4 regions of the Ruegeria sp. BE10 genome follow, and region 2 is predicted to be linked to each of the others. Evidence: riboswitches for the same ligand, from Rfam matches in the RefSeq annotation. Region 2 holds a riboswitch; each other region holds the start of a gene.
What was found. A riboswitch is a leader RNA that binds a small molecule or an ion and turns the genes downstream of it on or off. The one in region 2 is predicted to bind cobalamin.
Positions count from the first base shown of each region.

Region 1: it holds a riboswitch for cobalamin, as region 2 does, so the genes downstream of both, ACR0M2_RS07785 (DUF1636 family protein) here and ACR0M2_RS11050 (hypothetical protein) in region 2, are expected to answer to the same signal.
Region 3: it holds a riboswitch for cobalamin, as region 2 does, so the genes downstream of both, ACR0M2_RS18935 (DUF1636 domain-containing protein) here and ACR0M2_RS11050 (hypothetical protein) in region 2, are expected to answer to the same signal.
Region 4: it holds a riboswitch for cobalamin, as region 2 does, so the genes downstream of both, ACR0M2_RS07855 (CbtB domain-containing protein) here and ACR0M2_RS11050 (hypothetical protein) in region 2, are expected to answer to the same signal.

Region 1 is NZ_JBQFTX010000002.1:477,447-484,536, reverse strand. It holds gene cobN (cobaltochelatase subunit CobN) at 1-1,554, opposite strand, end outside; gene cobW (cobalamin biosynthesis protein CobW) at 1,558-2,613, opposite strand; gene ACR0M2_RS07785 (DUF1636 family protein) at 2,610-2,999, opposite strand; cobalamin riboswitch at 3,083-3,291, opposite strand; gene ACR0M2_RS07780 (LysR substrate-binding domain-containing protein) at 3,364-4,248, opposite strand; gene ACR0M2_RS07775 (NAD(P)-dependent oxidoreductase) at 4,351-5,307, shown strand; gene ACR0M2_RS07770 (RelA/SpoT domain-containing protein) at 5,597-6,316, shown strand; gene ACR0M2_RS07765 (hypothetical protein) at 6,349-6,636, shown strand.
Region 2 is NZ_JBQFTX010000004.1:135,338-142,427, reverse strand. It holds gene nudC (NAD(+) diphosphatase) at 1-721, opposite strand, end outside; gene ACR0M2_RS11065 (bifunctional 2',3'-cyclic-nucleotide 2'-phosphodiesterase/3'-nucleotidase) at 911-2,791, shown strand; RNA gene ffs (signal recognition particle sRNA small type) at 2,831-2,929, shown strand; gene ACR0M2_RS11055 (alpha/beta hydrolase family protein) at 2,962-3,819, opposite strand; cobalamin riboswitch at 3,955-4,175, shown strand; gene ACR0M2_RS11050 (hypothetical protein) at 4,259-4,666, shown strand; gene ACR0M2_RS11045 (protein-tyrosine phosphatase family protein) at 4,668-5,162, opposite strand; gene ACR0M2_RS11040 (DNA polymerase III subunit gamma/tau) at 5,296-7,056, shown strand.
Region 3 is NZ_JBQFTX010000010.1:137,242-144,331, reverse strand. It holds gene ACR0M2_RS18945 (DUF1826 domain-containing protein) at 10-618, shown strand; gene ACR0M2_RS18940 (DUF6525 family protein) at 621-893, shown strand; cobalamin riboswitch at 1,059-1,265, shown strand; gene ACR0M2_RS18935 (DUF1636 domain-containing protein) at 1,368-1,724, shown strand; gene ACR0M2_RS18930 (ABC transporter ATP-binding protein) at 1,721-2,506, shown strand; gene ACR0M2_RS18925 (ABC transporter substrate-binding protein) at 2,525-3,472, shown strand; gene ACR0M2_RS18920 (FecCD family ABC transporter permease) at 3,474-4,487, shown strand; gene ACR0M2_RS18915 (FMN-binding glutamate synthase family protein) at 4,761-6,275, shown strand; gene ACR0M2_RS18910 (acetolactate synthase large subunit) at 6,329-7,090, shown strand, end outside.
Region 4 is NZ_JBQFTX010000002.1:490,776-497,865, reverse strand. It holds gene ACR0M2_RS07875 (DUF302 domain-containing protein) at 1-300, opposite strand, end outside; gene ACR0M2_RS07870 (DUF1636 family protein) at 442-786, shown strand; gene ACR0M2_RS07865 (hypothetical protein) at 783-1,277, opposite strand; gene ACR0M2_RS07860 (CbtA family protein) at 1,345-2,043, opposite strand; gene ACR0M2_RS07855 (CbtB domain-containing protein) at 2,048-2,218, opposite strand; cobalamin riboswitch at 2,255-2,461, opposite strand; gene cobF (precorrin-6A synthase (deacetylating)) at 2,505-3,248, opposite strand; gene cobA (uroporphyrinogen-III C-methyltransferase) at 3,241-3,969, opposite strand; gene ACR0M2_RS07840 (cobyrinic acid a,c-diamide synthase CobB) at 3,966-5,282, opposite strand; gene cobM (precorrin-4 C(11)-methyltransferase) at 5,275-6,069, opposite strand; gene ACR0M2_RS07830 (cobalamin biosynthesis protein) at 6,066-6,434, opposite strand; gene cbiE (precorrin-6y C5,15-methyltransferase (decarboxylating) subunit CbiE) at 6,431-7,090, opposite strand, start outside.

The DNA.
Region 1 (7,090 bases), on a different contig from region 2:
CAGATAAAAGGCCACATAGCCGTGGCGTGGGGTGCGTGAGAGGTCGTGGTAATCATCCTCGCGCAACTCGGGCGTGCCGCGTTCGGGTTGCAGCGCGATCAGCGCCTTGCCACGGCGCAAGGCGGTGAATTGGAAAGCGCCGTCTGTGAATGCTGGGTCATCCTCGGGCCTCCCCCAAACGGTTTCGAGGTCGCCGCGCAATTCATCCGGCAGATCGGCCAGCGCCGCCAGATAATCCGCAAGCGGCCACGATACCCTTGCATCCATCAGGGTTTCGGTAATGGGTTGGGCGGGGGCGGTTTCGTACCCTTCGCCCTGCAGATCGGCCAACATCGCCTCGGCTGAGGCCAGCGCGTCCAACCCAACAGCATGGGCCATCTGCCAGTCCTTACCAGGGTAAGTGGACAGCACCAGCACCGGGGTTTGATCGGCCTTGGGCTTGTCATGCAAAGCTAGCCACCCGGTCACCCGGTCGATGATGGCCTCGATCCGTTCATCTTCGGCCCGGTGGGCAAATCGCGAGTATTCCAGATGTGGGTCACGTTTCCCGGGTTCTTTGAATGAGGCGATGCCCGCCGAAATCCGCCCGTCTACCTCGGGCAACACCACGTGCATGGCAAGGTCGGCGGGCGAGAGGCCACGTTCCGCCTCGGCCCAGGCCTTGCGGCGTGCAGTTGACAAAGCGACCTGAAACACAGGGACATTGGCCGCGTCCAGCGGAGATGTGCCAGACGCGCCCTTGCCCGAGAATGAAGTGGCGTTGATGATGGCCGACGGCTGCATTGCTACGATATTTCCGCGCAACCATTCGGCGGCGGTTGGGGCTTTCAACGACGGCGCGAACAGGCCCACAGCCTCGAACCCGCGCGCGCGTAGGTTACGGATCAGGACCGCGACCGGGGCGGCGTCCGCCGAGGTCAGGTAAGCGCGGTAGAAACTCACGAGAATGCGTTTTGCATCGCCCGTGAACGCCTTTTCCACTGGGATCACGCCACGATCCGGGCACCAGGCGCCGCATTCGGGGATGGTTTTAGCGCCCATCACAGGGCCTGCATAAAGCCCCGCCGCCAGCGCCATCTGTGCCAGCGCGGCCTGCGCTGCAACTTCGCCGCCGGTATCGCACAGATGCGCCAGCCGCCGCAGGGTTGAAACGGGTAGGGTGGAAAAGTCGTCCAACCGCGTATCTTCGCGCCCATCAGCTGGCAGGACAGCCAGCGCGATGCCCTTGTCCTGCGCCAGCGCCAGAACCTGCTGCAGGCCATAGGACCAATAAGGCACGCCGCCGATCAGGCGGATCAGGATGCCTTTCGCACCTTCCAGAGTTTGTTCGACGTAGGTGTCGACGGACAGAGGGTGTTTCAGCGCCGTCAGATTGGCCAACCGCATCGTGGGCATCCGCCCCTCAGCCCCGCCACCGCGATGCCAGCCTGCCGCGAAAGCTCCGAGGTCGCTGTCCGAAAAGGACAGCACCACCAGATCCGCCGGGCTTTGGCCCAGATCGGTCGGGGTCTCGGTTTCCTCGAGCCCGTGGCTTTCGCGGAAGACGACGTGCATGGCTTACTCGGCGGCCTCGGTCACACCCACGAGGATCTCGCGGATCGCGGCCTCTTTGATGTCGTCATGTTCGGCAATCACCACCAGACGCGAGCGGCGCTCTTCGCCGGGTTCCCATGGGCGGTCGTACTGATGTCGCACGCGTGCGCCAACCGCCTGGACCAACAGACGCATCGGCTTGCCCTGAACCGCGGCATAACCTTTGACGCGCAGGATGTTCAGCTCATTGGCCAAGCGCTCGATATTGGCGACCAGTCGGGCCGGGTCGGTCTGTTCAGGCAACTCGACGATGACGCTTTCGAAATCGTCGTGCTCATGATCGTGGTGGCCATCGTGGTGCGACGGGCGTGCGTCCATGTCATCCTCGGCGGCAGCCTCAAGCCCCAGTACGACGCGCACGTCCACAGCGCCTTCGGCAACTTCGACGACGGGCAGGGAGCGCGGAGCCTCGGCTGCGATCACTTCTTTGGCCTTTGCCACGCCTTCCGGGCCAGCCAGATCGGGCTTGGTCAGCAGGATGATGTCGGCGCAGGAAATTTGATCCTCGAAAACCTCGGACAGGGGTGTTTCGTGGTCGATCGAGTCATCGGCCAGGCGCTGGGCGTCCACCGCCTCGACATTGGGGGCAAAGCGACCGGCGGCAACAGCCTCGGCATCGGCCAGGGCGATCACGCCGTCCACGGTGATTTTCGAGCGGATATCGGGCCAGTCAAACGCTTTCAACAGCGGCTTTGGCAGAGCCAGACCGGACGTTTCGATCAGGATGTGATCAGGGCGCGGCTCCAGTGCCATCAGCGCCTCGATGGTCGGAATGAAATCATCGGCCACGGTGCAGCAGATGCAGCCATTGGCCAGTTCCATGATATTTTCCGCCGGGCAATCGGGAATGGCGCAGGACTTCAGGATATCGCCATCGACGCCAACATCGCCGAACTCATTGACGACAACGGCCAGACGCTTGCCCTGCGGGTTCTGCATTAGATGTTTGACCAGCGTGGTTTTGCCCGAACCCAGAAAGCCGGTGATCACAGTGACGGGGAGTTTTTCGAGGTTGCTCATTTCAGGGCTCCAATCGGGGGAATACGGGCCGCACAGTTTTTGCGGAAATGTTCGGGACGTTCGCGCCATTTGACCAAGCCGTCTTCGGCGGCGAGATACTTGGTGACGCCTTCGACGATGGTGTCGACATGGTCGATTTCGTTCAGGTTTTCGTACACAAAGGTCCAGCGGGTCGGTCCGCCGCGCAGCACTATGGAACAACCCTGATCGCAATTTGACAGGCACTCGACCGGCTTCAGCACGATACCTTCGGGCAAATCTGCGTCTTCCAGTGCCATGTGCAGCAGGGCACCTGGACGTTGCGCATCGTCTTCAATCGGCAGGCCACGCCGACAGGTCGTGCAGACCAGCAGCTCGACTGGTGCAGTCTCGGTCACGTCTCTCATCCCCCCAAATCCTCTTTGCAGGGGACGGGGTTTCATGCGGGCCACGTCTGCACATGGACCCGACACCGGATCACCCCGTCCGGTTTCAACTTCGGGCGCTGGCAGGTCTCCCGGCTTGCGGATGTCGGGGCGTTTGCCCCGGCAGATGTCCCGCCTTCCCGGCCTTGCGGGCCAGTGGCATTGGGCACCCTCTCCGGTCACGGTCGCGGGGGCGGCTGCGTTTGACGGTTGCCCGCTGACGCATTCCCTTTTCATCCATCCGAAGATGGACACCAACGCATGCGACATGCGGCACGGGCAGGGGGCTTGTCAAGCACGAGGCGCATGGTGAAATCGTTCAAACCAAAAAAGCGACCAGCCTGTGTCAATCTGCGGCATGCACGGCCAGCCGTTCCCGCAGCCAGGCGCAAAACAACCCTGCCGCAGCGGTCGGTTGCGCAGCGCCTTGTGTACTGATCAGGTAATGCGACTGGGCAAAGGGAATCGCAGGGCCCGCAATTGCAATCGGCGCAGCCTGCCGGATCGCATTCCTGGCGAACCGTTCCAGAACCGTTGCATAGCCCGCCCCGGCCATTACAAGCTGCAGTGCTGCGACCGAGGTGTCCACCGAATGTCGGGGCGGCTGGTCCGGAAGCGCGAGCCCGTTGGCCTGAAAATACCGCGCCCAGTTATCTTCGTATCCAAGGATATGAATCAGAGGGCCTTGCCACAGTACGTTCAGGGTCGCGGGCGAGTCCCCGGCCCGGCATACCGGTACCAGCTTTTCGTCTGTCAGCTTTTCGGACTGAACGCCGGGCCAATCGCCATAACCTAGCCGGATTTCCACATCCACATCGCCTGGGGCCACGCTGTCATTCCAGATGTGCGAGACAAGGCGTACGGGGATCTCGGGATGGCGAGTGGTAAAGTCGGGCAGTTCCGCTGCGACCCAATAGGTGGCCGTCGATATCGCCGCACGGATTGTCAGGGTCTGGCGCGAGGCAGGGCCGAACAGGCTGTTGGTGGACAGGGCGATGTCGCCAAGCGCACGCCGCACAGTCAACGAATAAGACTGCCCCAGCTCAGTCAGTTCCAACCGCCGGGCATTCCGGGTGAACAGCTTTTGTCCAAGCTCGGCCTCAAGCGACCGGATATGCAATGAGACCGCCGTCTGCGTCAGGCCCAGCTCTTTTGCTGTGGTGGTAAAATTCAAATGCCGCGCGGCGGTTTCAAAGCTGCGCAGCCATGTGGGGTTTGGAAGGCGGTCCATATATCACCAAATTATTTTGACCATAATTGGCATTATTAATCATTTTCGTTTCTGACAGACAACACAGATACTCGGTCCGAATACGACCGTCAGGAGGGAAATATGAAAGTCGGATTTATCGGTTTGGGAAACGTGGGCGGCAAACTGTCCGGCTCGCTTCTGCGCAACGGGATTGACCTGACGGTTCACGACCTTAACCCCGATCTGGTGGCCGAGTTTGCGGCCAAGGGGGCCGAAGCCGCCGAGAGCCCGGCGCAGATGATGCGGGATTGTGATGCTGTTATAACCTGCCTGCCGTCCCCGGCGGCCTCGGACGCAGTGATGCAGGATATGCTGCCCGAGGTCGGGCCAGGCAAGATCTGGATGGAGATGTCGACCACCGACGAAGCCGAGGTCAAACGATTGGGGGCCATGGTGATCGAGCGTGGAGGCGCGGCGGTGGATTGCCCGGTTTCGGGCGGGTGCCACCGGGCGGCTACTGGCAATATCTCGATTTTTGCCGGATGTGATCGCGAAACCTTTGAGCGGATTTTGCCGTTTTTAACCACGATGGGGCGGCGCGTGTTGCACACGGGGGAGTTGGGCTCAGCCTCGGTCCTAAAAGTTCTGACCAACTATCTGGCGACCGCCAACCTGATCACCTGTGCCGAAGCGCTGGTAACGGCCAAAGCGGCCGGGATGGATTTGAACACCACTTATGAGGCGATAAAGATTTCGTCGGGTACTTCGTTCGTGCATGAAACAGAAAGCCAGGTCATTCTGAACGGGTCCCGCGATATCTCTTTCACCATGGACCTTGTCAAAAAGGACATCGGACTGTTCCAAGACGTCGCCGACCGCGCCGGAGTACCCTTGGAAATCAACCCGGTAATGATCCGCATCTTCGACGACGGTATCGCCCGCTATGGTGAACGCGAACTGTCACCGAATATTATCAAGCGGTTGGAGGACGCGACCGGGCTGGATATCACGGCGCCCGGTTTCCCGACCGAGATGCACGATGATGAACCGGAAGAGCCGGGTTATGAAGTTATCCCACAGAGAGGTCAGGCCGAATAGCGCACACCGAGCGCAGTTGAATACCGGTTAGATAATCAAAGAAGTGGAGGCGAGTACCTGTTTTGAAATAGTACCCTTGAGGAAATATTGCAGCATAAAAACAATATATTACGTTGTTTTTCACGCCATTCTAAAGCGAAAATGTTGCGGGAAATGTTGCGGGATTGGTATGAAGCGATAGAGCGCTGCACGCCACCTTGTCTGTTGAGAAGAATTCTCATAACGAGTTGCCTAACAAACTGATTTCCACCAGTTTTCAAGAACTACTACTTAATGAAGGTTAAGCAAGATGGGTTGGCCCGCCCCTACGTTTTCCAAGAACCGAGTCAGAAAAGCCGGTAAAAAAATTGCTGAAACTTATAATCGCGATGAAGGATTGCTTGCCTGGGGTTTCAATATTCCTACAGAAGAGTTCGAAGTCGCTGACAACTGGAGGGCTTCGCACGGCGCGGTACTCAATACGGCTCAAGCCTGGTTGCGAAGGTTGGACAAAGATCAGCGCCCCGTTGTTGGGCAAAGGCTGAAGCGCTTCAATACCATAATCGATAAGCTGCACACTGGTCGGTCCAGAGATCTATCGACAATGCACGACATTGCCGGCGTAAGAGCGATCTTTAGATCTGAGGATCACTTGCACAGTTTTCGATCTCAAATGGAAATGTCTCGTGCAAAGCATAGACGTACAAATGATCGCGACCGCTTTGACTATATTTCTTGTCCAAAAGATTCAGGATATCGGGGCATTCATGACGTCTATGAAAGACAAGTCGCTTCAATCAGCGGTGCACCTTGGAACGGGCTTAAGTTCGAAGTTCAATTGAGAACAGCGGTCCAACATGCTTGGGCCACCGCCGTAGAAATTTACGACAGTACTGCTGCGGCTCGTTTCAAGTTTCAGAAGTCCAGCCAAAACAGTACCGTCAGTTTCAGATTATCAGTGAAATTTTTGCGCGGGTTCACGAAAATCGAGCCTCATGCATTGAAGGAATTTCGGACGTTCAACTCGTAGAAGAGTTGAGAGAGCTCGAATCCGAGATCCGAATGGTTTCGATGATTGAAGGCTTGAAGGTGGCTGAGCACCATGGCGCGATCAGGCAAAACAGTATTTTGCAGAGGACCAACGACGGTAAGTTGGTTGTTCATTCCTACATCAGTTTGGGGGGCGCTATTCGCGCCATTTCACAAATTGAATCGGCTCCAGAAACGGTGAATGCCGTACTTGTAGGAGCTTCAACTCCTCAGCAAATTCGCGATGCATTCCGAAACTACTTTGACGACACCTCGGATTTCGTCGACCTCCTCGATAGCGCGGTAAAGCAGGTTGTTTAGCGCAAAAACTTACCCTCCTTTTTCCTGGTTTTCAGGTTGCGGAATAAGTTGCGGGATTTTGGAAAAAGTTAACGCGCAAAATCAAGGCAACTGTTTGAAATCAAACAGTATCAGCCGGTTAGGTTCTCAGGGTGTTAACTTTTATGGAGGCGAGTACCGGACCCGCTACCATTTTTCTAAGTCGTTGAATTGCCCGGATTATCGGGAATGAGGTTAGATCATGTGTCGCACCCTAGTGTCACACCGGGGGTTAGGCAACATCTATTGATTACGTTCGTTCAGTCTGTATGGCAAACTGCAGGGGTGCTTCCTCAGTGAAGTCTTTAGTGGTCGGACCTGCGGGTGTTTATCCCAGTGTTATGGGAACTGTCATTTTCCAGTTTAGAAGAATGGATATGGGTCGTGAGCAGTACCTTTAGGTTTCTGGTTTGGTGTTTTGCCGAGGTAAACTTCT
Region 2 (7,090 bases):
CCTCTTCCATCACCTCACGTCGAACCGCTGCCTCAAGCGTTTCTCCGGGCTCGACAAATCCAGCCAGCAGGGAATACATCCCCTCGGGCCAGCCCGGTGACCGCCCCATCAAAACCGAATCCCCATGGGTGATCAGCATAATGACCACCGGATCGGTGCGCGGAAAATGCTGCCCACCGCATTCGGCGCAACTGCGCTGCCATCCAGCTTGGGATACTTCGCTGGGTGCGCCACAACGGGCACAGAACCGATGCGTTTCGTGCCAGCCAATAACGGCCTTGGCGGCCGCAGCCAATTCCGCATCGCGGGCAGACAGCCGGGTCATGATCCGGCGCAACTCAGCAAAGACATGGCCTGTTGGCAGGTCCGGGTGCTGCTGTTCCGACGGGTCGATAAAGGCACCGACCTGCGACATGTCCAGCCCCTCGGGGGACCAGCCCGAGATATCCAGCGCAAAAACCGGATCACCGTCTGAAAGTCCCAGAAATACAGGTTCTTCAATACTGCCGCCCGGGCCGCTTTGTACCAGTCCGTGGGTCATGGGAATCAACCCCAGGTGGTCCAGTGCTTCCCCCTGAACCAGCGGCTTACCACGCCACAGCAACAGGCAGGTCGCTTGCGGATGCGCGCGCACCTGCGCCAAATGGTCTGCATTCCCTCGAATATGCGCCGCGCGATCAAGGCCCGAGCTGCCAAATGTCACCAGTTCCGCGTGTTTCATAGGATTTCCCTTGGGTCGTCGGCACAGGGCTGCCACGGCTGCCCTTTTGTTGCAATGCCAATGTTGCAATGCCAATTCGCACCACCCGAAAACTTGAAGTCGTCAATTGACTGAAAGCACGCTATGCAAGTTGCATTTATTATACTTTTTGGAGAAAATGATTAACATATAACCGCCAGAAGTAGAAATTTGACACATCCCCTTCTCCCGTCCCGCGCACCACTGAAGATACGGGTTCTGGCAACATCCGATCTGCATATGAATCTATGCGGCTTCGATTATTATTCGGACACCCCCGACCCCTCAATCGGATTTACCCGCACCGCCAGCCTGATCCGCGCAGCCAAGTCCGAGGCCGAAGCGCAGGGTGCTCTGGTGGTTCTGTGCGACAACGGAGATTCACTGCAAGGCACGCCACTGGGGGAATGGGCGGTTCAATCCGAAAATGCACCGCACATCCTGATGCAAGCATTTTCCGAGCTGGGTTATGACGCAATCGGCCTCGGAAATCATGATTTCGGCTTTGGGCTGGAAACGCTGGACCGTGTAATTGCAGATGCTGCGTGCCCGGTGATTTGCAGCAATGCACACCGACAAGACGCCCCCTCCTGCTGGCAAGATCATGCGATTTTGAATCGAGAAATAAAATTTTATGATCAACATGTTACGCTGAAAATTGGTGCGTTCTCAGTCCTGCCACCGCAGACAGCCAAATGGGAAGCACACTTGCTGCAAGGCAAGGTCGTCATCGAAGATATCCTGACCTGCGCCGCACAAAAAGTGACGAATCTGAAAGCGCAGGGTTGCGATTTGATCCTTGCATTGGCGCATACAGGGATAGGGTCGGCCGAACCGGAAACGGGTTTGGAAAATGCCGTCATCCCGCTGGCCGGTATCGAAGGAATTGATGCGCTGATTGCCGGGCATTCACATCTGACACTGCCCGGAAACGCACATGACGGGATTGAGCACGTCGATGCAAATCGGGGTCTGGTTCACGGAAAGCCGGTGGTCATGCCCGGTGCGTCCGGGTCATTTCTGGGGGTGATCGACCTGACATTGGACAGGGCGGGAAATGGCCATTGGACCGTTCAGGATCATCGCGTCAGTCTGCAGTCGATATGCCCAACCAAACCCGACGGCTCACCCAAGCCTATCCAGGAAGACCCTGTTTTGGCGCGCCTTTTCGCCCGGGGCCATTCGGAAACTCGGCGGCGCACGGCGCAACCCGTTGGCCAGACCGATAAGCATTTGCACAGCTATTTCAGTTTTTGCGCCCCGGACAGAGGTTTGGTTCTGACCGCCGCGGCCCAGGCAGCAGCCCTGCGGCCCTATCTGCAGGACACGTCATTTGCGGATTTTCCTGTTCTGTCCGCGACCGCGCCTTCAAAGTTCGGGGGGCGTGCCGGCCCCCGGTTTTTCACCGACGTCCCGCCCGGCCAGATATGCCTGCGCCATGTCAACGACATGTATGCGTTTCCCAATGAGCTGCAGGCGGTAGTTGTCACCGGAGAGCAGATCAGCGACTGGCTTGAGATGTCTGCAGGCGTGTTCAACCAGATTACGCCGGGACATCAGACCACATTGGTCGACATCAACAGGGCGGGGCATAATTTTGATATTATACAGGGGCTTACTTATCAATTTGATCTCTCTCAACCGGCTCGGTTCGACGCTGGCGGTCACTTGATCGACCCCGTCAACCGGCGCATTCGCAACATTCGCTTTGACGGCCAACCGATGGCCGCCGATCAACGGTTCGTCGTCGCACTGAACAATTACCGTGCCAATGGCGGGGGTCACTTTCCCTTTGTGGATCAGGCCGAGCCCATCGCGCTGCCGAACCTGCCTGTTCAGCGCGTCTTGCAGGACTATCTGTCCGGCGCACTGCCGCAAGATCCCTTGCAATATGCGTCCTATCCTTTTGGCTTTGCCCCGATGCAGGGCGCGACTGCGCTATTAAGAACCGGTCCGAAGGCACAAACCCACATTGCCGAGCTTGAAGAATATGACCCTCACGTCGTCGGAGAAGACGATGAGGGCTTTTTGCTGATCCGTTTGGCGCTCTGACGGGTTGTGTTTCCTGCGCCCGTTGCCTATATCAGACCCCGAGAGGTTGGCGCGGGCGAGCGCCTCGCCAACCTGGTCAGGTCCGGAAGGAAGCAGCCACAACGAGCCCCGCTTGGGTCGATGTCCAACCTCTCACTTAAACTCCCGACATTGAATTGTTGCGAACAGGCCTAGGCAATCAACCGTGGCCAGACAGCCGAATTGCGCCGGGCAAAGGCACCGATATGGCCAACCTCGGACAGTCCGAACTCGGCCGGAGACAACAAATGGCGGCGTGCGTTGGGCCCGTACAGATCAGCCAGCCGCCAGACCGCGTTCTTTGGCACCAGATCGTCATCCTCAAAGCTGAACAGATCCACTGGTGTGTCTGACTGTGCCCAGCGGGCCTCGGGCAAGGACACGCCAATTTCGGGCAGGTAGTTGCGCGGCGCAGTACACCAGCGGCGCCACTGCCAATAGACGCTAGCAGGCAGGTTCGATCCGAATCCTAGTGCCTTGCCCGGCAGGTAACCCAGCGCTTTTACGGCCAGGGGCGCGTGTCCGTACCAAAACAGCAAAGCCAACGCCCGATAAGGCCAGGGATGGTCCGACACAGTCACCGGCCCGGCGCAGACGCAGATCATACGGTCGATCTGATCAATATCGGGTTGAATCGGCCCCAGCATACCGCCGACGGAATGGCCGATGCTCCAGTGCTGCGCGTCGGGGTATCGCCTGCGCATCTCGGCCCGAGCCGCAGGCATGTCGATCAGCGCCCAATCCGCCATCGTGGCCTGAGCTGACTTCAATGGCTTGCTCTGCGAATGACCGAAATCGCTGTAATCATAGGTCAGACAGGCAATGCCATGTTCCGCAGCCAACCAGCGTGCGAAATGCTGATAATAGTCGCGCGGCACTCCGGTGGCGCTGTGGATCACCACTGCGATCCCAGGTTCGGCCACCGGCAGGTACAGCCGAGCCGACAGTTGGGTCGAACCAGAAGGAAACTGAAAATCCTCGGTTAAAACAGCTTGTGCGGTATCCAGCATGGCGCCCTCAATCTGAACCGATTAGTTCACCACCCCAAACGGCATCTTTTGCCACCCTAAGTCAATCCTGTTTCCGCATGACCACGCGTCCACTTTGCCCTACCAAAAGGCGGCTTGACTCAGGTCACTCCTACCCGCTAGCGATTGGGTGATGGTTCTCGTCCCCGGTCCCCGGGGCGGGATGAAAAGGGAACACGGTGCGGTTCTGCCCGGAAAACCGGAACGAACCAAGGCCGCGACTGCCCCCGCAACTGTAAGCGGTGAGCAATGCCGAAACACCACTGGCCGCAAGGCTGGGAAGGTCGGCAACGCAACGACCCGCAAGTCAGGAGACCTGCCATCGAACAAGAAACCGAAACTCGGACGGGGTGTCCGGGCAGGTCGTCAGCACGCTGCCACACCTGATCCATGCCCCCGTTCCACGCGCGGAGGGCGCAATATGATCTGGAAGACAAAGACACACCAATTTACCGCAACCGTTTGCCAACGCACAGGAAAAACCTGCCCGGCGCTGGCACAGATGGCGCGCGCGATCGTGCAGGCGATGGATGCTGCCGTTCCGGCGACGACGCCTGATTTTGAGTTCGACGGCAGCACTGAGCTGGCCTATTGCACGCAAGGATGCAGCGCACGGTTTCGCGCTCAAAAAGACCTGATCCGGGTCTTTTGTGGATCAAGCGAGGATGCGCCCCTCGAGTCGCTGGATGTTTTCGCAGATATGATGTTCGGCCCGGATGTGACCATGCGCCCCGCAGGCATGCTAACCACCCCACCCTGCGCCATGCTTGAGGTCACAGCGATCCCGCCCAACCCGGTGGCACAGGCAGAACGACAGGTGGCGCTCTGATCTAGTCGCGCGTCCGCCCAAGGGCTGCCCATTTCATCTGGCCGTCGGTCTCGACGGCGCAGGACCGCACCGCACGCAAACGGGTCAACGCTGTCTCGGGGTCTTCGCCATGCTCGACCATAAGGCGCAGCACGATCATCCCGGACCGGCCACAGCCGCCCCGGCAATGCACCAGCACCCGCCCCCCGCGGGACAGAATATCAGTCGCCGCAGGGCTGACACTGCCCCACGCCGCGTCAACCTCAGGAGGCGGCGTACCGAAATCCGCAACCGGCAGATGCACCCATTCGATATTGAGTGCGTGCAGGTCTTCGCCAAGCCCACTTGCGCCCTCTTGCAGTATTTCGACCTCGGTGGTCATCGAGATCACAAGATCCGGCTGCCAGTCGCGGATCGTTCCCAAGTCCCGCGTATACCCGCCACCGCGCCCCGGAAGGGGCGACAAGGCAACGGTGCCGTTTCCAATCTGAACTGAATGAAGTGCGAACTGGCTCACTACGGACCCTCCCTGATACTCGCTTCTAAGGCGTGCAAATTGTGCTGCAAACCGAAATTCACCCAAGCCTGCTGTGGACGCGGGCGGCAGGGGTCTCTACGCTGCATCGGAACCCGAATCCGACAGAGCAGATATGAACGACACGCCCAGCCCCGCCTATCAAGTTCTTGCCCGCAAATACCGCCCGGAAACCTTTGCCGATCTCGTCGGTCAAGACGCAATGGTGCGCACGCTGAAAAATGCGTTCGAGGCCGACCGGATCGCGCAGGCTTTCATCATGACCGGCATTCGCGGCACCGGCAAAACCACCACGGCACGGATCATCGCCAAGGGCATGAACTGCATCGGCCCCGATGGTGAAGGCAAGCCAACGACTGAGCCCTGCGGCCAATGCGAACATTGCGTGGCCATTATGGAAGGCCGCCACGTTGACGTGATGGAGATGGACGCCGCCAGCCGTACTGGTGTGAACGATATCCGCGAGATCATCGACAGTGTCCGCTATCGCGCCGCCAGCGCGCGCTACAAAATCTATATCATCGACGAGGTCCACATGCTGTCGACCAGCGCGTTCAACGCGCTGCTCAAGACGCTTGAAGAACCACCCGAGCATGTGAAGTTCATCTTTGCCACCACCGAGATTCGTAAAGTGCCAGTGACGGTTCTGTCGCGCTGCCAACGGTTCGACCTGCGCCGGATCGAACCCGAGGACATGATCAGCCTGCTCGGCAAGATCGCGGCGGCTGAAAACGCTCAGATCGCGGATGACGCGCTGGCGCTGATCACCCGTGCAGCCGAGGGTTCGGCCCGGGACGCGACCTCGCTGCTGGATCAGGCGATCTCGCACGGTGCGGGTGAAACCAGCGCCGATCAGGTCCGCGCGATGCTGGGCCTGGCTGATCGCGGTCGGGTACTGGACCTGATGGACATGATCCTGCGCGGGGACGCTGCAGGCGCACTGACCGAGTTGGGCGGGCAATATGCCGAAGGAGCCGATCCGCTGGCCGTGCTACGCGATCTGGCCGAGATCACCCATTGGGTCTCTGTGGTTAAAATCACGCCAGACGCAGCCAATGATCCCACCGTTTCGCCGGACGAGCGCGCGCGTGGTCAACAAATGGCCGAGGCCCTGCCGATGCGCGTCCTGACCCGGATGTGGCAGATGTTGCTTAAAGCGCTCGAAGAGGTCTCGGCGGCCCCAAATGCCATGATGGCAGCTGAAATGGCAGTGATCCGACTGACCCATGTGGCTGACCTGCCCAGCCCGGAAGAGTTGATCAAACGTCTGCAAGACACGCCCCCACCGCCAAATGGCGGACCCGGTGGCGGGATTCCGGCGCCATCGCATGCCGCGGTTCAGACGCAAGTGCCGGTGTCATCTTCTTATTCAGCTCCCGCCCATGGTGGCGGCAGCGGCGCTCCCAGCGCGGCGTTGGCGCAGGATGTGCAGGCCGCCCTGGCACGTTATCCGACCTTCGATCATGTGGTCGAACTGATCCGCGCAAACCGGGACGGCGTGCTTCTGGATGAGGTCAAGCGGTCTTTGCGGCTTGCAGCCTATCAACCCGGGCGTATCGAATTCCAACCGACCCAGCGTGCCTCGGCCCAGTTGGCGCAACGTCTGGGGACCGCCCTGCAGCGATGGACCGGCAACCGCTGGGCAGTCACTGTCGTCAACGAAGGCGGTGGCGAGACGATCTATGAAAAGGAAAACGCGGCTGAGGAAGCATTGAAGGCAGAAGCCCGCGAACACCCGCTGGTGCAGGCGGTTCTGGCCCAATTCCCGAAGGCGCGGATCAAAAGCATCGAAACGCCAGAGCAACGCGCAGCCAAGGTCGAAACCGAAGCCCTGCCCGAGGTCGAAGACGAATGGGACCCGTTCGAGGAAGACTGAGCCACTTCAACACACACACCCGAAATTCTCCCGC
Region 3 (7,090 bases), on a different contig from region 2:
AGAAAGCCCGTGAAAGACAACGTCACCGGTGTGAGCTTCGCAGATGATCCGGCGGCACTCCGCACTTTTGCACAGCCAAACTGTGCCGCTTTGATTTGGCGCCGGCGAACCCCGCCGGATATGCAAAGCTGGCTTGACCAACTTGATCCCAAGGCTTTGCCAAGTGGGCGAGTCATTCTTCCACCAAGCGCCGTTAAGACGACCGTGGGGCAACTCTGCGATATCTCCGGTATGCCTAACGGGACTGAAAGAGCGTGGCTTCAGGATGATATCACTTCTCTGGCCGACATGTTCTGCGAGCTGATGAACGCCAACTTCCTGCGACTGCGGCTGGATGTTGTCACCACCAATGCTTGCCGTAAATTTCATACCGATGCTGTCACCGCCCGGTTGGTCTGCACCTATCGTGGCACTGGAACACAATACGGCACCTCGACTGATGGAAACGATCCCGCGCTTGTGTTTACCGTTCAGACCGGCGCTCCGATCCTGCTACGGGGAACACTCTGGCCCGAGCGACCATCGTCAGGTGTGGTGCATCGCTCGCCTCCGATCGAAGGTACCAGTGAATCCCGTCTCGTCTTGGTTTTGGACCCAGTGGAAAATCCGGAAACCTAAGCATGAGACGTAACCTCGGGCAATGCAGCTTGCGCCGCAAGCATCGATCAACCAATCCGATGGATGTGTTTGACGGCCTGCCAGCCCCGTTGCGACAGTGGTTGTCAGAAGCGGCATTGCCATGGTCCCCGGTATCCGCGCGCCGCATCTGGTCAAAATCGCGGGCCAAGGGGCTTTCATCAGAAGAAACGCTCGTGTCACTCAGCCGGGCCGAAGCCCGAACGCTCGCGCGCGACCGGCAATCGACTGTTTTCAAATTAAATTCTCAAACATGAAGGAAAAAATGCCACCTCTAACACAGTATGCTGTCGCGACCCATGCGGCACTGGGTGCCGCACTTACAGCGAAAACGCATGCGGCAGACTTCGAAACCCTGAGCGTTTGAGTTCCGATCGAAAAGTTGTTGTTTCAAATCGTGATTGACACGGCCCCCAGTCTAAGACAAGCAAGGGCCAGATGGTTCCCGATGGTACGCCCAAGGGATGAAAAGGGAATACGGTGCGGTTCGCCACTTTGGCGCCAAATCCGTGACTGCCCCCGCAACTGTAAGCGGTGAGCAACGCCAAAATCCACTGGTCATCGGGCCGGGAAGGATGGCCAAGCATCGACCCGCAAGTCAGGAGACCTGCCATCACATGTTCAACCAACCCGGGGCGGGGCGTCCTGGAAGGAGGCTTTGATGGCACGTCTGAAACGTGTGTACATGATCGGCACCTTCTGTCCGCGCTTGGCTTCAAGCGGAGCGGACTATGCCGGAAACACCTGACCATTTCCTTCTGATCTGCTCGACCTGTACCGGCGCATTGTCTGTTGATGTCATGCGCAATGCGTTGATCGGCAGGTTGCCAACCGGGTTCGCAGTGCGCACCGTTACCTGCATGGCGGGCTGCGCGCGACCAACGGCCGTCGGATTTCAGGCTGTCGGCAAAGCACACTACCTATTCGGCGATATTGAAACTGCCGAAGATGTCGACGCGCTGGCGGAATTCGCACATCAGTACCGCAACGTCGCAGACGGTTGGACCAACGCGACGGCCCGGCCGCAACCACTATTTACAAAAACCCTTTCTCGTTTGCCTCGAATTCAATTGGAGGAGCCATCATGACGACCTCATCTTTTCTGGTTGCGCGTGATCTCGAATTTTATGCGCTCAATGGTGACGTTCTTCTGCAAGGTGTCTCGTTTGAATTGGCCGAGGGCGCGATACTGGCAATTGCCGGTCCAAATGGGGCGGGAAAAACCACGCTTTTGAACCTTCTGTGCGGGGCGGCTGAGATTGTATTGGGCAATGTATTGGTCAAGGAACGCAGCCTGAAAAATATGCCCGCAATGGAACGCGCCCGCATGATCGCTGTTGTGGGCCAGCAAGAACAACCGGATGGCAGGCTGTTGTTGCGGGACTATGTTGCCATGGGCCAGATTCCGATCTGGGCCGACCGTTCGGCGGATGAACATGCCAGAGAACTTAACAGAATCCTTGAGCTGACCGACCTTGGCGCGCTGGCAGACAAGCGCATGGCGGTACTGTCCGGGGGCGAACGTCAACGCGCGCATATCGCCCGGGCACTGGCACAGAACCCATCGTTGTTGTTCCTGGATGAGCCGACCAACCATCTCGATCCGGATGCCAAGGGTCGGATGCTGTCTCTGGTCGCCGAACTCGGCATCACGGTTGTGATGATTGTCCATGATCTTGTCATGATCCCGGAATTCGCCACCCACGTGGCGCTGATGAAATCAACGCGGCTGACGGGATTTGGCCCTGTGGCCGAAGTGCTGACCCCCGAGCGGGTCCGCGATACTTTTGGCGTTGAATACCTGTGTTTTCACCACGATGGCCGCGTGATTCCAGCGCTGGATATCCGAAAATCCACAATCTCAACCTAAACCAAGGAACATTCCCCAATGAAACACATCTGGTCCGTGGCGCTGGTCACAGCCATGGCAGGCGGCGCGTCCGCCCACGAGGTCACCGTCGACAACTGCGGAGCGCCGCTGGTGTTCGAAGCCCAGCCCGAGCGTCTGGTTGTGCATGACATGAACATGACCGATATGGCCTTCGCGTTGGGCCTGCAGGACAAGATCGTCGGTCTGACCGGCATCACCGGCTGGTACAAAACCAGCCCGGAATTCGACACCCTGCGCGGCGATATCCCCGAACTGGCACCGAAATACCCAACGGTCGAAAACCTTGTTGCCGTGGAACCCGACCTGTTCTTTGCTGGCTGGTATTACGGCATGAAACCGGGCGGAGATGTGACCCCGGATACGCTGGAGCCCTTTGGTATCAAAACCATGATCTTGACCGAAAGCTGTGTGCATCTGGACAAGGCTCGCCCCAAAGCCAGCATGGATCTTCTGTTCAATGACGTCCTGCGCCTGGGTCAGGTCATGCACGTCGAAGACAAGGCCGAGGCGCTGGTCACGGGCTGGAAAGACGAACTCTCAGCGATCGAAGCGCAGACTGCCGACCTGGCGAAACCCCGCGTTTTCTTGCTGGACGGCCCGGCGGACGCACCCTTCACCGCAGGTAAGTTCGCCATCCCCGATGCTATGATTGCTGCCGCGGGTGGTGAAAACGTGACCCACGACATGGAAACAAGCTGGGGTCGAACCTCGTGGGAGGCGGTCGCCGCCGCAAACCCGGAATTCCTTGTGCTGCTTGATTATCAGACAGGCAATGGCGCTGCGGACACGTTCAAATTTCTACAGGAACATCCAGTGATGTCACAGACCGAAGCCGTGAAAAACGAGCGCTGGATCGGTCTGCGGTACGAGGAATTGACCCCCGGACCGGCAAATATCAAAGCGATTTCGAAAATGGCCCAGGCCATGCATCCAGGCCTCAACTGATATGGGCCGACTGGGCCTGACACTTGTGCTGGGGGCGGCCGTATTGGCCGCCCTCTTACTGATGTCCACCATCTATGGCACCACATCCATCCCTGTCGCGGACACGGTCACGGCGATCTTGCTGGGAACGGGCCTGAGCGAAGGAGAGATGTCACCGCTGCACCGGATCGTCTTTGATCTGCGCCTGCCGCGCGCCTTGTTCGCGGCCGTGATCGGGGCTGGTCTGGGCATTGTCGGTGTGGTTTTGCAAACCACTACACGCAACGATTTGGCCGACCCGTTTTTGTTTGGCCTGTCCTCGGGCGCGGCGGCAGGTGCCGTGTTCGTCATCACAGTGACCGGGGATATTCTGGGCTTTTGGACCTTACCTCTGGCCGCGTTCTGCGGAGGACTTGTAGCGTCGGGTATCGTGCTGGCGCTGGTTCACGGGTTGCGCACCAGCGCACCCGAGAAACTGATATTGGCCGGTTTGGCCGTGTCCTTCTTGTTCTCTGCCATCACCAATTATTTGATCTTCGCAGGCGACAGCCGCGCCGCGCATTCGGTGATCTTCTGGATGCTGGGCGGTCTGGGCCTAGCCCGGTGGGAGACGTTCCCGCTGGTCTGCGCAGGATTGCTGCTTATTCTGGCCTACGCGCTCTATCGCGCCCGCTGGCTAGACGCATTGCTGACCGGAGACCTGACAGCTGCAACGCTGGGCGTGCCGGTGCAGGGGCTGCGGTTCAGCATGTTCTTTGTCGCGGCCCTCGCAACAGCTGTGTTCGTCTCGGTGGCTGGCGTGATCGGTTTCGTCGGCTTGATGGTCCCTCATATCGCCCGTGGGATCGCAGGGCCGTTGCACCGGCATCTATTACCCACCGCAGCGATTGTCGGGGCGGCCTTGCTGACAGGTTCAGATATTCTCAGCCGCCTATTGCTGGCTCCGCAAGAACTGCCCGTTGGGATCGTTACCACCTCGATTGGTTCCGTTTTCGTGTTCCTGCTTTTATTCAGAACGGCAAGAAACCAGAGGTAGCTTTCTAAGGCCGCCGACCACCCAACCCGGGCAAGACTAAAGCTTTTGCCCGGCCTGCTGAGGGATGCGCATTATTCCACCAACAATCCAATTTGTTTCAATGACCTCACAGATACGGAAAATTCTGTCTCGCGCTTGTCAGCGGGTGTGATCCAAATCGCGCGCAGGCTTACTAGTTCACTCGGATCGGCGCCTTTAAGTGTTGTGAACGCCGCGTGAGGTTACCTTGCGGCAAAGCAGGTCAGTGAAACAACTACGGGAGCCCGCTTCGACATGAATATGGCAGAGTTTTCAGGAGCAGCCTTTCAATTGCTTGAAATACTTACGTACTCTTTTGTCCTTTGTGTCGGCCTGGCGGCGCTTTGGGTTGTGGTTTTATATGTTCGCGACCGGACGCAAACCGAAAGCACGCTGCGCCGCAACTACCCGGTCATTGCGCGGTTCCGTTACGGGTTCGAACATGTCGGTGAGTTTCTGCGGCAGTATTTCTTTGCACTGGACCGAGAGGAGATGCCGTTCAACCGGGCGGAACGATCCTGGGTTTACCGGGCGGCCAAGGATGTGGATTCCACTGTCGCCTTCGGATCAAGCCGGGATTTGAAGCCGTCGGGAACCGTGTTCTTCGCCAACTGTCCATTTCCAACGCTGGAGAAAGACGCCGAGGAACCCGCCGAGGTCGAAATCGGACCTTTTGCGCGTCATTCCTATAAGACCAGTTCGATTTTCAACATCTCGGGCATGAGTTATGGAGCCATCTCAATCCCGGCGGTGCGTGCCCTGTCTTTGGGTGCAAAAAAAGCGGGGATCTGGATGAACACGGGCGAAGGCGGGCTGTCGCCATATCATCTGGAAGGCGGCGCCGACATCGTCTTTCAGATCGGAACCGGCAAATTCGGCGTTCGTAAACCCGAAGGCGGGTTTGACGAGGACAAGCTGCGCGAGGTTGCGGCGCATGATGCCGTCAAGATGTTCGAGATCAAATTAAGTCAGGGGGCAAAACCCGGCAAAGGCGGTATTCTGCCCGGCGTCAAAGTCACCGAAGAGATTGCCGAAATCCGGGGGATCGAACCCGGGCAGGACGCGATCAGCCCGAACCGGCATCCTGATATTGACAGCGTTAACGATCTGCTGGACATGATCGCCTTTGTGCGGGAAGTTACTGGCAAGCCGGTGGGCTTCAAGGCGGTGATCGGCGCGCAAGGATTCTTTGAAGACCTCTGTGCTGAAATTCTGCGGCGCGGTGTTGAAAGCGCCCCGGATTTCGTGACCATCGACAGCGCCGATGGTGGCACAGGCGCAGCCCCCATGAGCCTGATCGACAATATGGGGATGCCGATACGCGAAAGCTTGCCTCTGGTCATTGATGTGCTGAACGCGCATGGTCTGCGCGACCGGGTCAAGGTCTGCGCCAGCGGCAAGATGATCAACCCGTCCGAAGTGGCCTGGGCCTATTGCGCAGGGGCCGATTTTGTCAACTCGGCCCGCGGGTTCATGTTTGCCCTGGGCTGCATTCAGGCATTGCAGTGCAACAAAAACACCTGCCCAACGGGGATCACCACCCACAATCCCAAGCTGCAATTCGGTTTGGACCCGGTCAATAAATCAGAACGCGTGGCCAGCTATGCAATGAACATGAAGAAAGAGATCGGCATTATCGCCCATAGCTGCGGTGTGGCTGAACCCCGACTTCTCAGGCGACACCACGCGCGGTTGGTATTGGAAAACGGCCGCTCTTTACCGATGAGCGAGCTTTATCCCGAACCGCAACATGTGGCGGCGGCTGAATAACTCGCAATTGCTGTCTATAGTTCCCTTCAAACCCCATTTAGGTGAGTGTTTCCATGTCTGCCAAATCTACTCCGACCAAAGCCTCTGACCTGCTTGTTGCCGCCCTCAAAGCCGAAGGGGTCACCCGAGTTTTTGCTGTGCCTGGCGAAGAAAACCTTGATGTTCTTGAATCCTTGCGCACGTCATCCATCGAATTGGTGTTGACGCGCCACGAACAGGGCGCTGCCTTTATGGCGGCCACCTATGGCCGTTTGACCGGCAAGGCAGGTGTCTGCATGGCGACGCTGGGACCGGGGGCGACAAACTTCGCAACTCCGGCTGCATATGCCCATTTGGGGGGGATGCCCCTGATTATGATCACCGGGCAAAAACCGATCAAGAAATCCAAACAGGGGCAATTCCAGATCATTGATGTAGTGGGCCTGTTTGACCCGATCTGCAAGATGTCTAAGCAGATCGTGCATGGCAACACGATCCCTGCCCTGATCCGCGAGGCGTTCCGCGTGGCCGAGGAAGAGCGCCCCGGCGCGGTATTGCTGGAACTGCCAGAAGATATTGCGGCTGAAGCCACCGACGCACCAGTTCTGCAGCCTCATCCGCGCCACTATGCTGTGGCGGATCATACGGTTTTGCAGGAAGCCGCTGAACTGATCCGATCGGCAAAGATGCCCCTGCTTTTGCTGGGGGCCGGGGCCAATCGCAAGGACGCGCGCAAAGCGCTCAGCCGGTTTGTGGCAGACACTCAGATCCCGTTCTTTGACACACAAATGGGCAAAGGTGTCATTGATGAACGGTCTGAGCTGTTCATGGGAACG
Region 4 (7,090 bases), on a different contig from region 2:
AAAGCGAATCGGCGCTTCGATCATTGCACTGACAGAGGTTTCCAGAACGCGCACGGCATAGTCGTTGTTGAAGGCACCGATCACCAGATTGCCGGGTATAGTGATGCCACGGGCTGCAGCCGCCTTGGTCGGACCAGCCTGCGTGACCACGATCAACCCGTTTTCCTTCACCGCAGCCTTCGTATCCGCGACCAGTTCTTCATAGCTTTTGACGGTTGGATACACTGCCCAACCCGACAATGGTTCCTCGGCCCGGACAGGCAGGGCGAGAAGACAGAGCAAACCCAAAAGCGTGCGCATGACGGTGCCTCGTTCAATGTGACTGTCTGAGTGATGCCAGAAATTCGAGTTCCGCGCACGCACATTTCCGTGCGTATTCAGGATTGCGCCGACGTCCAGAAAGCCGCAGAAACATGCAAACCATCAAACACGAGGCCACACGTGGACCCGATACGCCTATTGATTTGCAGCAGTTGTGCGGGAACGCGTGACCGAGTGGCCGAGAGGCAGGCCGTGGATAACGCGCTGGTGCGTGCAGGGCTGAATGGTCGGGTCGTCATCTCTGATCACGCCTGTTTCAGTGGCTGCGCTGAGCCGACCGCATTGGCATTGCAGGCCGCAGGACGGGCGTCTTACGTGTTTTCGGGGGTCGATATCGTTACCGATGCCGAAGACATCGTCGCGACCTGCAAAGCCTATTTGGACAGTCCCGCAGGTTGGATCGAAGACGCCCGACCCTGCGGGCGACTTCGGATGTGTTTGCGCGCGCGGATACCGGCGCTTTAATCGACCTGAACGGTCACGGCAGCGCTGACCGGTACGTTGTCGACCGTCAGTGCGCTGTGGCTGTTTGCGTTCAGCGAAACCGAAACCTCGACCTCTCCCTTGGGAAGGTCGGGGATGTGTATCCAGTTGCCGTAGAGCCGGGCTAGTTTCTCGCCATTGATGTAAACATGCGCGTGGCCTTCGCCGTCTACGTCGGCTGTTGACGCGTTTTCCGGGGCAAACCGGAAATTCTGCGGCATGACGTGCAGGTTCCACCCGGCCATCGGGTCCTGGGTCAGCGCGATTGCAACACTGGGGGCGTCCGCCCCTGCGGGCAGGTTTACCGTGGTCGAATGGTCATGGGCCATCGCTTCGGCATGCGCGCCGCCGTGATGGGATGGATCGCCATGATCGTGGCCGTCAAACGTGACGCCATTGGCTGCCGCTAGCACAAAACCAGCACCACCACCGAACACAAGGCCGATTGCAAAAAGGGCAAGTGAGCGTGCCATTTTTTCTTTCCTTTAGGGCAAAAAGAAACGCGCCGGGCAGAACCCGGCGCGTCATTATATAAGAGGATCAGGCCGCTGCTTCGACGCGTTTGCCTTCGCTTTGCCAGAAATACCCGGCAAAGGCACCGACCAGAACCCAGGCCACCAGACCGATGCCAAAGGCGCGAGCGGCGAACAGAGCGCCGATCTCGGTCGGGACGGGGCCGGTGAACACATCCGGTTCGGGCGCACCGATCAGATGGGGTGCCAGCAACAGGGCTGCTGCGATCACATAGCTGATCAGGTTGCCGCCAAACGCAATCAACCACAGCGCAACAAGCGCAGCACCAACAGTGGCAAACCACCAGACCTGTCGGGCATAGACGTCAGCCGCCGCTACACCAGGCACCTCTGGTGCCAGGGTAAAGCCAGGCGCCAGATGAAAGGCGATGAACCCAGCCAGACCCCAAAGCACGCCGGTGCGGCCATCAATCGTGTGGCCCTGGCCTTCGGCCACGGACATCAGGGCAACCATCAGCAGCGCGTAACCGGTATAGGTCAGCATGGTGAAAATGACGCTCAGCGCGTCACGGGTCAGTTCCGAGAACATGCCCGGTAATTCGGGATGCGCCGAAACGGCTTCGGCTCCGAAGTGCACCAACTCGCCGGATTCGTACAGCTCCGCGTGCAACAAAACAGGTTGCACAAAGACCAACTGCAGCAAGGCGGCTATCAGCCCCGCTGCAGCACCAGCGAACAACGCGCTGGTCAGTATACGACTGAACATGGTCTTAGTGGCAGGGGAAGCCGGTCGCGTGGCGCACGTCGTGTGCTGCGTCATGCAGCGCCGCGGCCTGTACGTGACCGGTCAGGGTGATGATACCCAGACCCAGAACCACCGCGAACATGACCGGAAGGATACCAGCGCGCGAGGCGGATGCTGTTTGCGTTTGTGTTGCCATCTTTTATTCTCCTTTGCCGCCGCACCCGACGGCCGGTGTTTCAATTGTCGCCTGGCAGGTCTCCTGGCTTGCGGGTCGATGCCTCTGTTCGCCTTCCCCCTGAGAACAGGAGTGGCTGGTTGAACAGGGGCTCTCCGCTTACAGTCGCGGGGGCGGCTGTGGATTTGGCTGCCATGGCAGTCGCACCACATTCCCTCTTAGCATCCGGATGTCTCCGGCAGGACCAGACGCGTTCATTTAGCCTCTATGGTGCCGCTGGTGCAATCGTCATTTGCGACCTTTTAGGTCAGATCACGCGCTTTTTCAGCAAATAGATATCCATGATCCAGCCATGATCGGCACGTGCCTTGGCGCGGGTGTCCAGAAGCTCCTGCGCTACATCGGTCAAAGCGCCTTTGATCAGGATTTCCTCTTTCATGCCGACATAGGCACCCCACCAGATGTCATAATCGGCCATGTCCAGGGATTGAAACGAACACTCGCCATCCAGCATTACCGCTACTTTCGAGGCAGTTGCCGGCCAGCCTTCATCCCTGATCCGCCGTCCGGTAGTCACAACAAAAGGGGCGCCCAGATCATTGATCGGGATGGCGTGGGCGGCCGTCAATGCCTGCAGCGCGGTGATGCCAGGGATCACCCGTGTCGTGGGCTCAGGGTCCAGCCGCGACGCGATTCGCAGCGAGCTGTCATAAAGCGACGGGTCGCCCCAGATCAGCAGCGCCACTTGTCGCGCATTCGGGTGGGCCGCAATCGCCTCGTGCCAGCGCAGGGCAATGGCATCATGCCATTCGTCGACCCCGCGCAGATAACCATCATCGGCCCGGCGCTTGGGAATGTCGAAATAGGCGATCTGCGGCGGAGTGTCAGTCACAGCTGCAATGATCTCTTCGCGCAACCCGGCCAGATCAGCCTTGTTCTCGCCCTTGTGCGGGATCAGGATCAGGTCTGCATCGCGGATGGCATTTGCCCCTTGCAAGGTCACGTGATCCGGGTTGCCAGTGCCAATTCCGATCAGAGACAACTCAAACATCGTCGAACTCTGCCAACGGGCCATACAGGATCAGCGCCGGGGCTGTGCCGATCTCGGCCTCCAGCTTTTGCGACAGCGCGCCAATTGTTGCACGGTGCAGGCTCTGGTCGGGAGTCGATACGGATTCGGCCATCAGGGCTGGTGTTTCCAGCGGCAGGCCATGCTCATGCAGTGCATGTACCAACAGGGGAAAGGTCCGTTTGCCCATGAACACCACAGTCGTTGCATCCGGATCGGCCAGCGCGGGCAGGTTCAGATCTTCGGGCAGTTTGCCACTGACATCGTGGCCAGTGACAAATTGCACCCGCCGCGCAGTGAGGCGTCGTGTCAGGGGTATTCCTGCTGCTGCCGCCGCCGCAACCGCCGAGGGGATGCCAGGGATGATTTCATATTCGACCCCGGCCGCACGCAGGGCAACCAGTTCTTCCTCCAGCCTGCCGAACAACCCGCCATCACCAGATTTCAATCGCACCACGCGAGCGCCGGTCTTGGCGTAATCCACCAACAGGCGGCTTACGTGATCCTGCTTGGGTGAGGGTCGCCCGGCCCGTTTGCCCACGCCCACCAGATCTGCATCGTCATGCGCATGACTTAGGATTGGGCCGCTGCTGAGGTCATCAAACAGCACCGCATCTGCTTTTTGCATCCGGTCGACTGCTTTCAGGGTCAAAAGATCAGGATCGCCGGGGCCGGAACCTATGAAGGATACGAAACCGCTCATGCCGAGGCCTCGGCGATCAGGTGAAAGAACGTACCGGTGACGTTCCCGCGCACCGAACCTGTTTGCGGCCCTTCAGCACCTTCAGCATCAAACACCCGCGCCAGCGGTACGTCCGGCTGTTCTACGATCGAAGAATAATGGAATTCATGCCCCCGCAGAGCTGTGTCGGCTGCAAAACCGGGCATCGGGGCCAGCAATTCTGCGCGCCGATACCCCAGATTGAACTTGCGCTTTTCATACGAGGTCACCAGCCCCAGCAGGCCTGCCATCTGATGTCGCTCGCCGTCTTTGTCGATTAAGGCCTGTCCCAGCGCCATGTATCCACCGCATTCCCCATGCACGGGTTTGGACTCAGCGTGTTTGCGCAGTCCGGTCTGGAACGTGTCGGCGGCAGCCAGTGTGCCCGCATGCAATTCCGGATAGCCACCGGGCAGCCAGACAAGATCGGCATCGGCAGCAGGTGCCTCGTTCGCCAGAGGTGAAAACGGCAGAATTTCTGCACCCGCAGCGCGCCAGCCTTCCAGCAAATGCGGATAGGTAAAGGAAAACGCGGCATCGCGGGCCAGCGCAATCCGTTGCGCCGGAGGGCGCGGTAGCGCGGCTGACGATGGCCCATTGGGGCCTGAGGAAGCCGCCGCCTTGACCGCCTCAAGATCCACATGTTCGCGCAGAAACGCGGCATAGCCGACAATTGCGCTTTCCAGATCGGGATGCTCAACGGCCTGAATCAGACCCAGATGGCGTTCCGGCAGGGTCAGATCACCGCGTCGGGGCAAAACGCCCAGAACTGGCAGACCCGCGCGCTCCATACCCAGACGCGTCAGACGCTCGTGCCGCGGGCTGGCGCAACGGTTCAGGATTACACCGGCAAAGGGCAGATCGGGGTTGTACATCCGAAACCCCAGTGCAGTTGCCGCCGCTGATTGCGCCTGACCGCCCACATCCAGCACCAGCACCACAGGCCAGCCCATGCGCTGGGCGGTTTCGGCGCTGGACCCGTGCCCCAGCTCGCCCGGCTTGGCGACGCCGTCAAACAGCCCCATCGATCCCTCGGCGACCACGATATCCGCACCCTCAGCCTGAGCCGAAATCGCACTCAGCAACGGGTCACCCATAGCCCAACTGTCCAGATTAAACGAGGCCCGCCCGGCTGCTGCCCGGTGAAAGGCAGGATCAATGTAGTCCGGACCGCTCTTGAACGGTTGCACGGTCAGCCCATCCTCGGCCAAGGCCCGCAACAGGCCCAGCATGACCGTTGTTTTACCAGTACCCGACGATGGGGCCGAAATCAGAAGGCCCGGGGGGTTAGTCATCACCGTGGCTCCAGCTTGACCACGGGCTATCGGCGCTTTGGGGGCGATAGCGACGGTCGTAATCCTTTGAATACAGGCAACTTTCATCGAACCCTTCGCCTGCCAGCGCCGGACCCACTATGATCAGTGCGGTGCGCGAGATGCTTTCATCCAGCGCCTCTTTCAAGGTGTCCAGCGTGGCGCGGATGATCCTCTCATCCGGCCAACTGGCGCGATACACCACGGCCACCGGGCAGTCCGCGCCATAGGCGGGGGTCAGATCGGCAATCACCTTGTCCAGATTGCCGATCGACAGGTGAATGGCCAAAGTCGCACCGGTGCGGGCAAAATTCTCCAGCGTCTCACCTTCGGGCATCGAGGATGCACGGCCCGGCGTCCGGGTCAGCACCACGGATTGTGCCAGTCCAGGCAGGGTCAGCTCGGTTCCCAGTGAAGCCGCCGCAGCAGCAAAGGACGGCACGCCCGGCGTCACGCTGACCGGGATGCCCATCTCTTTCAGCCGTCTGATTTGTTCACCCATCGCTGACCAGACCGACAGGTCGCCGGAATGCAGGCGCGCCACATCCTGACCAGCCTGATGTGCGGTCTCGATCTCGGCCATGATCTGATCCAGATCCATCGACGCGGTGTTTACGATCTTTGCGTCCTCGGGACAGTGACCAAGGATTTCCTCGGGCACCAGCGACCCGGCGTAAAGGCATACCGGGCAAGACGCGATGATATCACGTCCGCGCAGGGTCAGCAGGTCGGCAGCGCCCGGACCGGCGCCAATGAAATGAACAGTCATGCTTGTCCTCCGATGGCTATGGCGCAGGTGGCCAGCCGGTCGTCTGAGATTTGTCTGGGTGAGGTCAGCCGCGCACCGGATCCGGCAGCGGCAAGGGCGGATGCTTCGGCCACGCTGCCGGTGCCATACGTGGCGCGGCTGCGGTTCGAGCAGGTGAGCGTGCGCTGCCCGGCCAGATCGGCAGGGGCGACGAAATGCAAGGGCAGTGCGATGGCCGAGGCGAATTCGATCAACGCAGGATGTCCGTCTTTGTCCGCCACCGTGGCCAGCGCATCCACGCGCTGCCCGTCGCTGGCCCGGTCAAAGGCCGCGCGCAGGCTGTCCAACGTGGCCGTAGATGAAAATCCCAATCCCGCGACGATCATAGGGTGACGCTCCACTGCACCACCGGATAAGCGGACTTCCAGCCGCGCCGGGGGCCAAGTGCCGAGGCTTGCGCCAGTTCGATCCGCAACAGCTCGCCGCCCAGCTTGTCTTGCCATTGCGCGAGCAAAGCTTCGCTTTCCAACGTCACCGCGTTGGCGACCAGCCTTGTGCCTTTGGGTAGGGCGGCTTGCAGCCATTCCATCAGTTCGGTGCTGAGACCACCGCCGATGAAAACCACGTCCGGCAAGGTCAGACCACCCAGTGAGCCCGGAGCAGTGCCGTGCACAACATTCAATCGGTCCTGGCCCAGCGTATCAGCGTTGCGCCGAATGCGTTCGGCGCGATCTGCGCGGGGTTCGATGGTTGTGGCCGTCAGGGTCGGGTCACACATCAGCCATTCGATGCTGATCGAACCCGTGCCGCCGCCGATATCCCAAAGGTGTTCGCCCCGCTGCGGCGCCAGTGCCGACAGAGTTAACGCCCGCACGGGGCGCTTGGTAATTTGGCCATCGGTTTCAAAAATCTCGTCCGGCTTGCCCGACGCCTTTGGAAAGGCGCGGCCTTCGCCTGCAACCTCAAGCCCGACGCAGACCGGGTGGTCGAATCCGCCCAGCAGCGCTTCGGTCAGCGATACACTGCGCGCCCGTTCGCGAGG